Regions from separate parts of the Sporosarcina sp. FSL K6-6792 genome, predicted to be linked through region 1. Evidence: riboswitches for the same ligand, from Rfam matches in the RefSeq annotation. Region 1 holds a riboswitch; each other region holds the start of a gene.
What was found. A riboswitch is a leader RNA that binds a small molecule or an ion and turns the genes downstream of it on or off. The one in region 1 is predicted to bind S-adenosylmethionine.
Positions count from the first base shown of each region.

Region 2: another riboswitch for S-adenosylmethionine. It lies ahead of MKZ26_RS11930 (MFS transporter); the one in region 1 lies ahead of metK (methionine adenosyltransferase).
Region 3: another riboswitch for S-adenosylmethionine. It lies ahead of MKZ26_RS11960 (bifunctional homocysteine S-methyltransferase/methylenetetrahydrofolate reductase); the one in region 1 lies ahead of metK (methionine adenosyltransferase).
Region 4: another riboswitch for S-adenosylmethionine. It lies ahead of cysC (adenylyl-sulfate kinase); the one in region 1 lies ahead of metK (methionine adenosyltransferase).

Region 1 covers NZ_JBBOSA010000001.1:1,859,712-1,862,866, forward strand. The annotation lists gene MKZ26_RS08885 (gamma carbonic anhydrase) at 58-570, shown strand; gene metK (methionine adenosyltransferase) at 871-2,067, opposite strand; SAM riboswitch class I at 2,257-2,374, opposite strand; gene pckA (phosphoenolpyruvate carboxykinase (ATP)) at 2,557-3,155, shown strand, end outside.
Region 2 covers NZ_JBBOSA010000001.1:2,450,481-2,453,635, forward strand. The annotation lists gene MKZ26_RS11925 (5-methyltetrahydropteroyltriglutamate--homocysteine S-methyltransferase) at 1-986, shown strand, start outside; SAM riboswitch class I at 1,015-1,125, shown strand; gene MKZ26_RS11930 (MFS transporter) at 1,208-2,665, shown strand; gene MKZ26_RS11935 (flavin reductase family protein) at 2,887-3,155, opposite strand, start outside.
Region 3 covers NZ_JBBOSA010000001.1:2,459,510-2,462,664, forward strand. The annotation lists gene MKZ26_RS11960 (bifunctional homocysteine S-methyltransferase/methylenetetrahydrofolate reductase) at 1-1,833, opposite strand, end outside; SAM riboswitch class I at 1,993-2,101, opposite strand; gene MKZ26_RS11965 (hypothetical protein) at 2,541-2,738, shown strand; gene MKZ26_RS11970 (TetR/AcrR family transcriptional regulator) at 2,910-3,155, opposite strand, start outside.
Region 4 covers NZ_JBBOSA010000001.1:759,402-762,556, reverse strand. The annotation lists gene MKZ26_RS03825 (TraB/GumN family protein) at 1-325, shown strand, start outside; gene MKZ26_RS03820 (DMT family transporter) at 391-1,299, shown strand; SAM riboswitch class I at 1,466-1,566, shown strand; gene cysC (adenylyl-sulfate kinase) at 1,790-2,389, shown strand; gene MKZ26_RS03810 (phosphoadenylyl-sulfate reductase) at 2,650-3,155, shown strand, end outside.

The DNA of each region.
Region 1 (3,155 bases):
AAAACCTAATCTTTGTTACGATAATTATACACTACCTAAAGAAAAGAGGAGAGCATCATGATTTATCCTTATAAAGGAAAAACGCCTGTAATTGATCCGTCCGTTTTCATTGGCGACTTCACGACGATTTCAGGTGATGTGACAATTGGTCCTGAATCGACAATTTGGTTTAATACCGTAATCCGGGGTGACGTATCTCCAACAATTATTGGACGTAAAGTAAATATTCAAGACTTGTGCTGCCTTCATCAAAGCCCAAAGTTTCCGCTTATTCTTGAAGATGAGGTGACAATTGGGCACCAAGTAACGTTACATAGTTGTACGGTAAAAAAAGGAGCGCTTATCGGTATGGGTTCCATTGTTTTGGACGGTGCTGAAATTGGCGAAGGGGCATTCATTGGCGCAGGCAGTCTCGTGCCGCCTGGTAAGAAGATTCCCCCGAATACGCTAGCACTCGGGTCGCCAGCAAAAGTCGTGCGTGAGCTGAATGACGACGATCGTGCGGACATGGAACGGATTGTTCAGGAGTATGCGGAAAAAGGGCAGTATTACAAGAGTTTACAACAATAATAAAAGAGCTGCCTTTGAAGGCAGCTCTTATTTTTTTATAAATAAAAAGATTACTAAACCAATTAGCACAAATAACGCAACAACCCCAACCAGTAGTAACAAACCTATTAAACTCATAGCCCCACACTCTCCTCTCCGATCAGGTTTCACTTTATAACAATTGTATCATTTGTTTATAGCTCGTGTGATGAGAGTGTACGACAGATTCGCTACAATCTATGACGCCTGCTAAATCAAACATCCTAAACAGAAAAAACACCGAAAAACAGGGCGATCCTGTCTTTCGGTGTTTACACTACATTATTTCCCTGCTAATTCTTTCAATGCATCAGCTTTATCCGTTTGTTCCCACGGTAGATCAATGTCTGTACGGCCGAAGTGACCGTATGCAGCTGTTTGTTTATAAATTGGGCGGCGCAGATCAAGCATTTTGATGATGCCTGCTGGGCGAAGGTCAAACAGTCCACGCGTAAGCTCAACAAGTTTACTTTCCTCGACTGTGCCTGTTCCAAATGTATCGATAGAAATCGATACAGGTTGTGCAACACCGATTGCATAAGCAAGTTGCACTTCACATCGATCTGCAAGTCCTGCAGCGACAATGTTCTTCGCAACATAACGTGCCGCATATGAAGCCGAGCGGTCCACTTTCGTCGCATCTTTCCCAGAAAACGCACCGCCGCCATGACGCGCATAACCACCGTACGTGTCAACGATGATTTTACGGCCAGTAAGACCTGCATCTCCTTGAGGTCCCCCTATTACGAAGCGGCCAGTTGGGTTGATGAAGTACTTCGTGTCTTCATCGATTAAATCAGTTGGTACAACCGGGTTTATGACGAATTCTTTAATATCACGCTGAATTTGCTCAAGTGTTATTTCAGGGTGATGTTGCGCTGAAATAACAATTGTATCGATGCGTACTGGTTTATTGTTTTCATCATATTCAACAGTCACTTGTGTTTTTCCATCTGGACGCAGATACGTAAGAGTTTCATCTTTGCGTACTTGTGCAAGTCGGAATGATAATTTATGAGCTAGGCTAATTGGTAACGGCATCAGTTCCGGTGTTTCATTACAAGCGTAACCGAACATCAAACCTTGGTCACCAGCTCCAATTGCTTCAAGTTCATCATCTGTCATCGAACCTTCACGCGCTTCAAGTGCCTGGTCAACGCCTGCAGCGATGTCGGCTGATTGTTCATCGATCGCAGTCAAAACTGCAGATGTTTCCCAATCAAATCCGTATTTCGCGCGTACATAACCAATTTCTTTAACAGTTTCACGCACAACTTTCGGGATATCGACATATGTTGTCGTCGTAATTTCTCCTGCAACAAGGACAAGTCCTGTTGTAATTGTCGTTTCACATGCAACACGTGCATTTGGATCTTCTGCCAATATAGCATCTAGAATAGCATCCGAAATTTGGTCACACATTTTGTCCGGGTGTCCTTCAGTTACCGATTCTGAAGTAAATAGTCGGCGATTTGTCATGTTATTTCCTCCTTATATCCTACGAGATTGATACGGTACTCATATGTCCCATGTAGAGTCTTTTCTAAATGAAAAGACTACAAGCCATTGCGAGCTCTATACACGAGGATTAAGGGCGATATCATATAAAAAGCCCTTCGCTCACGTAATAATACATGAGGAAAGGCATGATTTCATAAGCACCTTTCACTCTTATCATACAAGGACTGTGCCTTGCTACAGGTTTGGCACCTTCGCGCAGACAAAACGTCTGTGCAGGTTGCCGGGTTTCATAGGGCCTGACCCCTCCACCAGCTCGGGATAAGAGTATCCGTTCAACTATATATGCTACGAAAAATCTTGTTGCATGTCAAATCTTTTTACCCATTTTGCGTATAAATCCTTGAGGTTTGAATTAGTATAGATTATTATTCTTAATGTGTTATACTAATTCAATAATGTGATGACACCCAATTGATTGGGACTATATGCAAAGGACGGTACATACTTATGATATCTGCGAAAATTAGTGATGACCTCAACAAACTTCTTTCTGGGAAAAATGTAAAAGTTCAACTTTCAGTTCCACAACTTGTTGAAAAAGCGATTTCACGTGGTGAAGCTCAATTGACATCAGACGGAGCGGTTACAGCTCAGACAGGCAAATATACAGGTCGTTCACCTAAGGACAAATACATTGTCGAGGAAGCGTCCTCCAAAGACAAAATCGATTGGGGCAACGTCAATCGTCCAATCTCTTCTGAAATTTTCGATTCATTATATAATAAAGTAATCACTCATTTGAGAACAAAAGACGAACTGTTCGTCTTCAAAGGTTTTGCAGGCGCAGATCCAGCTTCACGACTATCCATTCAAGTTGTGAATGAATTTGCATGGCATAACCTGTTTGTTCACAACTTGTTCATCCGCCCAACTGAAGAAGAACTAGTACAACATGAATCACAATTCACAATTGTTTCGGCTCCTTCATTTAAAGCGGATCCTGTGGTCGATGGTACAAATTCAGAGACATTCATTATCGTATCAATGGAAAAACGTATTGTTCTTATCGGTGGAACTGAATACGCTGGCGAAATGAAAAAATCAAT
Region 2 (3,155 bases), 590 kb from region 1:
AATTACGCATAATCGAAGACGAAGAAATTACAAAGCTCGTTGAAAAACAAAAAGAAGCTGGACTAAATTCTGTGACAGACGGAGAATTCCGCCGTAAATGGTGGCACTTTGACTTCCTTTCCGGCTTTGACGGCGTTGAGTTTTTCGAAACAGATAAAGGGCTCCAATTCAACGGTATTGTAACAAAAGCACACGGCATTAAAGTGACAGGAAAAATTGGGTTTAGCGACCATTACATGATTGAACACTTCAAGTTCCTGAAAAGCATCGCAGGTGATGCAGTCGCAAAGTTCACGATTCCAAGCCCGAATATGCTGATCCACAGAGCAACATTCGAAGAAGGCATCTATGCAAATGACGAAGAATTATTTGATGACTTGGTTACTGCCTATCAAGATGTAATTCAAGCACTGTACGATGAGGGCTGTCGTTATCTTCAAATCGATGACACGTCATGGGCTTCCTTCTTATCGGAAGAAGGAAGGGAAACATTGATAGCAAAGGGGCAAGATCCTGACAAACTTGTACAACTATCCGCACGGGCCATCAATGAATCCATCGCGAAAAGGCCAGCCGACTTGCTCGTGACGATGCATATTTGCCGTGGCAACTTCAAATCGACCTATTTTTCTAGTGGTGGCTACGAGGATGTATCCGAAACAATTTTCGGCGGATTAGATGTTGACGGTCTTTTCCTTGAGTTTGACGACGAACGCTCCGGCAGTTTTGAACCGTTGCGCCATGTCAATCGCCCTGACCTTTTCGTCGTATTAGGCTTGATCACCTCTAAATTCGGCGAATTAGAGGCCCCTGAACAGCTTAAAGCAAGAATAGCAGAGGCCACAAAGTATGTTCCTTTAGATCAACTATGCTTAAGCCCACAATGCGGCTTCGCATCAACAGAAGAAGGTAATCAGTTAACTGAAGAACAACAATGGGAAAAAGTTCGTCATGTTGTAACTATCGCGCAAGACGTTTGGCAGTAACCTTTACTAATTAAATAGGCTAATAAAACTCTTATGAAGAGCGGTGGAGGGGCTGGCCCTATGAAACCCGGCAACCATTCAACAATCATGTTGATAAGGTGCTAATTCCTGCAAAGCACTATGCTTTGGAAAATGAGAGGGTATTTTCTCTCGAATGCCTCTCTACTAACACAGTGGAGGGGCATTTTGTTTTATTAACAATAGAATTGGATGTGTGAGGAATGAAAAAGGAAGGCTTGCAAAGATATCATACGATTTGGGGCTTGTTATTTTTAGGTTGGTTTGTTTCTTACGTTGACCGGGTTGCAACTGGGCCGATTATTACATATATGATTGAAAATGAAGTTTCTTTTTTTGCAGACGTGGCAAACCCCCATGGAATTGGCGGATTGATTGGTAGTTTATTTTTTGCCGGTTTTATGTTAATGCAATTTCCTGGTGGCTACTTTGGGGACAGGTTTGGCTATCGTGCTATTATCATTTTAAGTATTGTTTGGGCTGGAATCGCCACTTTATTAACAGGTTTGGTGGGGGGCCTTGTTGCATTTATTCTTTTCCGAGTCCTACTCGGGCTAGGCGAAGGCGTTTTTTATTCGAATGACCGCTCTTATATTGCCTATCATACACCTCCTGAAAAAGTTGGATTAGGAATGGGCGTGGCGCTTACCGGACTTTCTGTTGGTCTGACAGCGGGCACACTTGGCGTCCCTTATCTTATTACAGTCGCAGAACCATTTATGGGTGAAGGGGCTTGGCGCTTTCCTTTTTTCGTGACCGGAACAATTACACTCATTATTGCACTCCTACTATTTAAATATATGAAGCCCAAAAACGATTCAAGTGCTTCTGTAGATTTATCTTCACCTGGTATTAAAGCACAGTTTGGCAAAGGGCTATTGTACATGTCCATGTACTCCGCCGTTTTTCTTGTCATAGTGATGGGCATCTATTATTTTTCCGTCAAACTAGGTCTGTCCTCTATCGCGATTGCGGTCATTCTTGTTGCACTTTGTCCGCTCTTAATACTTTATTTATACACAACGAAGAAGTCTGAAATAAAACCGTTAATAGCGAATAAGAATCTTTTCTTATTGTACTTATTCTTTATCCCTATCATGTGGCATCTATGGTTTTACGGATTTTGGTCCGTCTCTATCGTCAAAGATTTCGGTGGCGGTGCGTTAATGGCTGCCGCTTTGATTGCATCGTTTAATGGTTTGGCCGGAATCATTGGTTTTCCTCTTGGCGGCAAAATTTCTGACATAGTGGCCAATCGTCCAAATGGGCGACGTAACGTCCTTGCTGTACTAACCGCTGTACTGACTGTAACTATTTTTATATTTGCAGTCTATGTCATGATGGGTAATAACAACCCCATCGTTATGTCTGTCATTTTGTTTGTCTCCGGATTATTCTTTTTTGCATTGCAACCGGTGGCACATGCTCTGGCTTCCGATTTGACGCCCGAAAAAAGCAGAGGATCCATGTTTGGAATGCTCAATTTGATTGGAGAAATCGGAGCAGTTCTCTCACCTGTCGTCTCCGGAGTCATTCGAGATAACACCGGTAGCTGGGGCTTGCCACTTCTACTCGATGGTGTATTAATGGCGGCGGGCCTAGTTCTAGTGCTAGCCATCTCCAGTAAGGCGGTCCGCAAGAACGTTGTATCCTTGGCTTGAGAAAAGCGCAAGATACCCTTTAAGATGCAACAGGCATACGTCAATCAACGGTAGAAGAAGAGTGTACTACGAATTAGAACTTCCGGATAATTGGAAGTTCTAATTTTTTCCTATATCAACATTAAACTTTAACAGAGCCTCTTTTTCAAGAAAAAAAGGCGTGTCATCAGTAGATTAAACTGATGACACGCCTTTTTACACTGTAGATTGTATAGACACTGTCAGCTATAAAATTCTTCTGGAATTGCACCTATAGTTCTACGGTGATACAAAAGTGGTTCTTTACTTTCATTCTGAATATCTAATACTTCGCCTATTAATATCGTATGATCTCCAGCCTCAATTTGTTGCACCGTCTTACATTGTAAAACCGCAAGCGAATTTGAAAGTACTGGTAGGTTTAAATCCGATTCTTTCCAATCACATTGACTAAATCGATCAGCAACCCTGCTTGAGAATAACGTACATAACTCACTTTGATCTGCTGCCA
Region 3 (3,155 bases), 600 kb from region 1:
TACAATCACATCCACTTTACTGTGTATATACTCCGTCAAATTCACGGTCATGTCATAGCGCATAAAGGGAGTGATTAAATAGATGCCATGAAAATGCTCCAGCGCCACATCGATCAATTCTTTCGAAACCTGTAAGCCTTCTTTCGTAGACTGCTCACGATTACCATCAGATAAAGCCATTCTTGCACGTACTTGATCCGTCAACTTAATGCCTGGTACCTCATTGTGTAGAAATTCGGCGTTTTGCGATGAAGTCAGCGGCATAATTCCGATGTAAATTGGCGTCTCAATATGTTTTGTTGCCTCGTATACTTCTATTATCTTCTCCGTGCTATAGATAGGCTGGGTAATAAAATAGTCGGCTCCTGCTTCTATTTTTTTCTCTAATCTCTCCACAGCGCGATCTAAATGACGCACGTTCGGATTAAAGGCCGCTGCCACAGTAAAGGATGTTTTCTGTTGCAATGACTTTCCAGACTTTGAAATGCCCTCATTGAATTGCTTTATGAGTTGAATCAATTCAAAGGATGTCACATCGAAAACGGATGTTGCTCCGGGGAAATCTCCAATTTTCGTAGGGTCCCCCGTAATCGCTAGCAATTCAGTAATACCCAGTGTGTGTAATCCCATGAGATGCGACTGTAATCCAATTAGATTGCGATCTCGGCATGTAATATGGACCAAAGGTGTTGCACCAATCTTTTGTTTAACAAGCGAAGCCATTGAAGCGTTGCAAATTCTCGGCGTCGCTAGGGAATTATCGGCCAGTGTAATGGCATCCACGCCTGCATCCTTTAACGCCTGAGCCCCCTCAAAGAACTTGCCCGTGTTTAAATGTTTGGGCGCATCAAGTTCAACAATTATCGAATGTCTTTTTCTCACTGTCTCAAGCAATGTTGGCGGTTGAGATTCCTTCAATTCAGACTCCACAACCTCTGTCTTTACCTCCTTCTTCTTAACAAGCTTTTCTTGAATTGGTTCCCGAATTGTAAGTCCTTTCACTAGGGCCCTAATATGTTCTGGCGTCGTCCCACAACATCCTCCTATTAAACTAACTCCTGCCTTCCGAAAACTCAGCGCGAACTTCTCGAAATATTCAGGCTCATTTTCGTAAAAAAGTTTCCCATCCTTATATCCTGGATAACTAGCATTCGGATACACCGAGAGTAAAGCACGCTTCATCAACGGCACAGTTTCTAATGACTTCAGCATGTGGTGAGGGCCAAGGCGACAGTTAATGCCTACTATATCTGCACCTAAATCTTCCAACTGCTGTAAAGCATCTATGAGCTCTATTCCATTTTGGAGCACCCCCGCTTCATGCATTGAAACGTTCGTAATAATTGGGATATCTGTCTCCTCACGTGCAATTTTGAGCACGGTTGTTAATTCATCAAAATCGTAATAAGTTTCTAAAAGTAGGCCGTCCACTCCCTCAAGAAGTAAGCAATATAGTTGTTCCCTAAAACTGCGCTTGATTTCATCCTTTGTTCCAATGGATGTTCGAGATCCATGAATACCCCCGATAGTTCCAAGGACGAACGTATTTTTACCCGCTGCTTTTTTTGCAATTTGAACTGCGGCTTTATTTATCTTTTTTACACTGTCCTCTAACCCATGACGTGCTAACTTGATATAATTCGCACCATACGTATTAGTTTGAATAATATCCGCACCTGCCTCTATATAGGCTTGGTGGATGCGAAGCACTTGATCTGGATGTGTCAAGTTCAGCTCTTCAAAACAAAGATCCACACCGTGTGAATAAAGTAGAGTTCCCATTGCACCATCACCGATCAAAATTCGTTCTTTCATAGTATCTAGTAAATTCACGACTATCACTTGCTCCTTTCACTTTCCCAAAGTCCCGTTCCGGAAATACTCTTCATCATTCTTCAAAATATGTTACTTAATGGGAAAATTAGTTAAAATAAAAAGAGCCTCTTCCTATGTTGAATAAAGGAAGTAGACTCTAAATCTGAATAAGTCTTCTCCTCATCTACCAAGTCGTGTTATCAACTTGCTGGAATTAGCACCATGCCATAAAATGGCGGTTGCTGAGGTGTCATCGGGCCAGTCCCTATACCTCTCTAGATAAGAAAAACTATTAAATTGGATTTGCTTAGTTACGTTATTACAGACTTTACATCATTGTTGGAAAATTAGCAACACCTTTTTGGAAAGTAATTAATTTATTTTACAGATTCAGACTATTGCTTATCACTTTAAACAACATAGTTGCTAAACAGCCTTTCGCCATCCTTCATTTAAATTCTTACGTCCCTCTTAGCTTAAAAAGGTCAATCAAGGTACCAATAAGTCACTTTTGTCAATTGATCCTTTTCCAGAATTGATTGCATAACCCACCGCTCTTACTCCCCCATCCTAAGTGAGCTAAATGCACATAATAATAATATTAATAATGAGTCCATTAACCACTGTCCCCTCTGTAACCCTGCATATAATAAACTATAAGAACAATAACGAACGACCCGTTTACTCAGTTGTTGTTCCCATCAAATTGAAGGGAGGTCATTGACTTGAAAACTTCCTTGGGCATCTGGATTGGTTGGTTAGCAATAATTTTAGCGGCTATAGGGTTCTTTTATGCTCCTTATTGGTTAGGTGGTGGCGCACTCGTTTTAGGCTTAGTCTGTTTAGCTTCTCCACAAAAAGCATTGGCATGGATTTCAATCCTGCTTGGAGCCATCGTATTATTAATCACGATGTTCCAGTAGCCGGATAATTAATGATACTTCAAGGTATGTTTGGGCTCCTACCATACATACCTTTTTTATTTGATTTGTATGCTTACGATTTACTATATATTGAACAAATGAATACCTATAGTTACTAGGCGAAGACGCCGTAGCAAATTTGAAGGGATTCTTTATTTAAGCTTAATGTAGTTAGCCTTTTTTTAATCCAGCCACATGAGCAGGGCCCCAAAACGTCGTTTGTGATAAAATATGTGCCATTTCTTGTGGTGATCTATCCATTCCACTCTCCAGCCAACATTGAATGACTCCTAGATGCGCTGAACTTACGTAAGCTACTAAATAATCAAGTGGAACCACCATATTTTCCTCATTCAAGAAATCACTAAACTTATGAAGCATTTTCTTTTTTATGAATCCCTTTAATCGAACTTGAAA
Region 4 (3,155 bases), 1.1 Mb from region 1:
AGGTAGCCTGTCAGCTATTGGTGCTGCGGTGGCTCTTGGACACCCGCTGGCCATTTTAGCGGCCTTTGTATCAGCCCCTATTACTACCTTGCATCCACTGATAGCGGCCGGTTGGGTTTCAGGAATTGTTCAAGCATTTTTTCGCCGCCCAAGTGTTGGTGATTTTGAAACGCTTTCTGCAGATGTTTTTACGATTAAAGGTTTTTGGGCAAATAAGGTGACACGGGTCTTGTTGGTAATCGTTTTGACTAACTTGGGAGGAACGTTGGGGACCTTCTTAGGCGGAGCCGACGTTATCCGTGTATTCTTTGAAAACTTAAAGTGAAATCAATTGATCAGCATTTTCTTTTAAACGTTTTATAGTAATAATGGGGTGGGGGTGGGGACCGGATGAATCGAATCAGTTTTTGCTTGTTAGTGATTTTGACGACTGGACTAATGGGTTCTTCTTTTACAATAGGGAAGTTAGGGTTAGCCTATTCATCTCCACTCCTATTAGTCGCTCTGCGTTTTACGCTTGCAGGGATTATTATGGCAACTATCGTTAAAATCTTAAACAAGCCACATCCAGTAAAAGCAATCGACTGGTTGTGGCTTGTTCTAATTGGACTTTTCCAAACAGCTTTTGTAATGGGCTGTATATTTATGGCACTGCGTACAATCACTTCTGGAGAGACGTCTATCCTAACGTTTATGAATCCTTTACTCGTTGTCGTTTTTGGGACGCTTTTTTTAAAATCGCGTTACCATATTCAGCAATGGATAGGTGTACTGTTAGGTTTTATCGGGGTTTTTCTCACGTTAGGTTCACATCTTGACTTTAAAGTCGGTACCATATTAGGGCTTTTGTCGGCTGTTTCATGGGCGATTGCTACGCTATTGATAAAAATACATGGTTTCAAATTTGATACGTATGTAATGACAGCCTATCAAATGCTTTTTGGTGGATTAATTCTCTTTCTGGGAAGCTTACTACTGGAAGAGACTTTCTTTAAAATGACTACTCAATCTATCCTGATTTTGTTATGGCTTACCATTGCAGCTTCAATTATTCAGTTTTCTATTTGGTTTTATCTTCTCCAAAGAGGTAATCAAGAACGAACTAGTGCATTCCTTTTTTTAGCGCCATTCTTCGGTGTACTCACAGGATGGTTTTTACTCCATGAAAGACTAACCTGGTCTATCCTTTTTGGTGGCTTACTAATATTTGCAGGAATCTTTCTTGTTAATTGGAAAAATAATTATGAAAAGGAAATAGAGAAAACCAATGAGAACAACGAAAGGTTAAGTGAGAGTTAACAAACATATTTCCTAGCGCACTGAAAAGTAGTTTAAAGTGCCTTTTATATGTGCAAGAAGATCGCCTTTAATTCCAACTAAACTGATATGATTGAAAATAAATTCTGATAAGTCATTGACTTTGAATTTTTGATAATGTAGTATTGGTCTCAACTTAATAGTTTATATCTTATCTAGAGAGGTTGAGGGACTGGCCCGATGAAACCTCGGCAACAGACTGTTTAGTACTGTGCCAATTCCAGTAAACGAAAGTTTAGCAGATAAGAGGAGTAATATGTGTTCGATTCTATTAACCTCTTCTTGCTCTATTTAGAAGTGGTTTTTTTATTTCTTTACTGTAAAGGTTGTAAGTCATTTATCATTTTAACAATTTCATACATGCTAATTAGACAACTAAAGGCAACTTTCTAATCGATTATTTGAATCGGAAAAAGGTGTCTTTTTTGTATATAAAAATTAAACTGAAACAAATGATTTAGGGGGGCAAACAATGACAGAGTCTACAAATATCGTTTGGCATGAATCAGAGGTAACAAAAGAAAATCGTCAAGAACTAAAGGGCCATAAGAGTGCTATTCTTTGGTTCACAGGGCTATCAGGGTCAGGGAAATCAACAGTTTCAGTAGCGCTAGAAACAGAGTTACACGCGAAAGGCATTCACACTTATCGACTGGATGGAGATAATGTCCGGCACGGTTTAAATAAGAATCTGGGGTTTAGTCCAAATGATCGGACGGAAAATATTCGCAGAATCGGTGAAGTTTCAAAACTTATGGTCGACGCTGGCTTATTCACATTGACAGCATTCATATCGCCTTATCAGGAAGATCGAGATCAGGTGCGAGAAATTGTCAAATCCGATGAGTTTATCGAAATATACGTCAAGGCCAGTTTAGAAACTTGTGAAGAACGGGATCCGAAGGGGCTTTATAAGAAAGCAAGATTGGGTGAAATTAAAGGCTTTACAGGAATTGATGCTCCTTATGAAGAACCTGTTAACCCGGAAATAATCATTGATACCAATCAATTAAATATTGTAGAGTCTGTCAAAGTCATCGTTTCTTATTTAAAAGAAAATAACTATATCTAAAAAAATTACTCAATGCGTAACATATTGGGGTTTTAGGAATAGAATGTATTTAAACCTACTTGACACATAGGATTAATAAAGTTAATATAAACGCTAATCACATGCCGACTGGAAATCCAGAAGCTAATGGACAATCGTGAACATACGAACAATTCGCTGACTAAAAAATTAGAGGCGACTTTAATCAATAGTAGATTAAAGTCGCCTTTTTTAAAAAAAGATAATGTAATAGAGTTATTGAGTTTAGAGGGGGGATTAGTATGGCGAAGTTGACGTACAAATCTTGGGCTGAGACTAGTGAAGTTTTTCCAATCGATGACGAGTCAAAAGGTGCGTTAAACGTCTTGCGATGGGCTTACGGAGAATACGACGATGAACTTGTATATGCGTGTAGTTTTGGGGTTGAAGGTATCGTAATGATAGATTTAATCTCGCAAATAAAACCAACTGCTAAAGTGGTCTTTCTCGAAACCGGATTTCATTTTCAAGAAACGCATACCTTAATCGATGAAGTAAAGAAACGTTATCCAAAGCTTGTAATTGAAATGAAGACTCCCGGCTTAACGGTTGAGGAACAAGCTGACAAGTATGGCGATCGACTATGGGAAAGACAGCCGGATCGTTGTTGTCATATGAGGAAAGTAATTCCACTCCGTGAAGCAATGAGCGGTACGACCGCTTGGTTATCCGGACTTAGGCGCGAACAATCACCATCAAGAAGTCAGACAAACTTTGTGAACAAAGATGAAACCTTTCAATCGGTTAA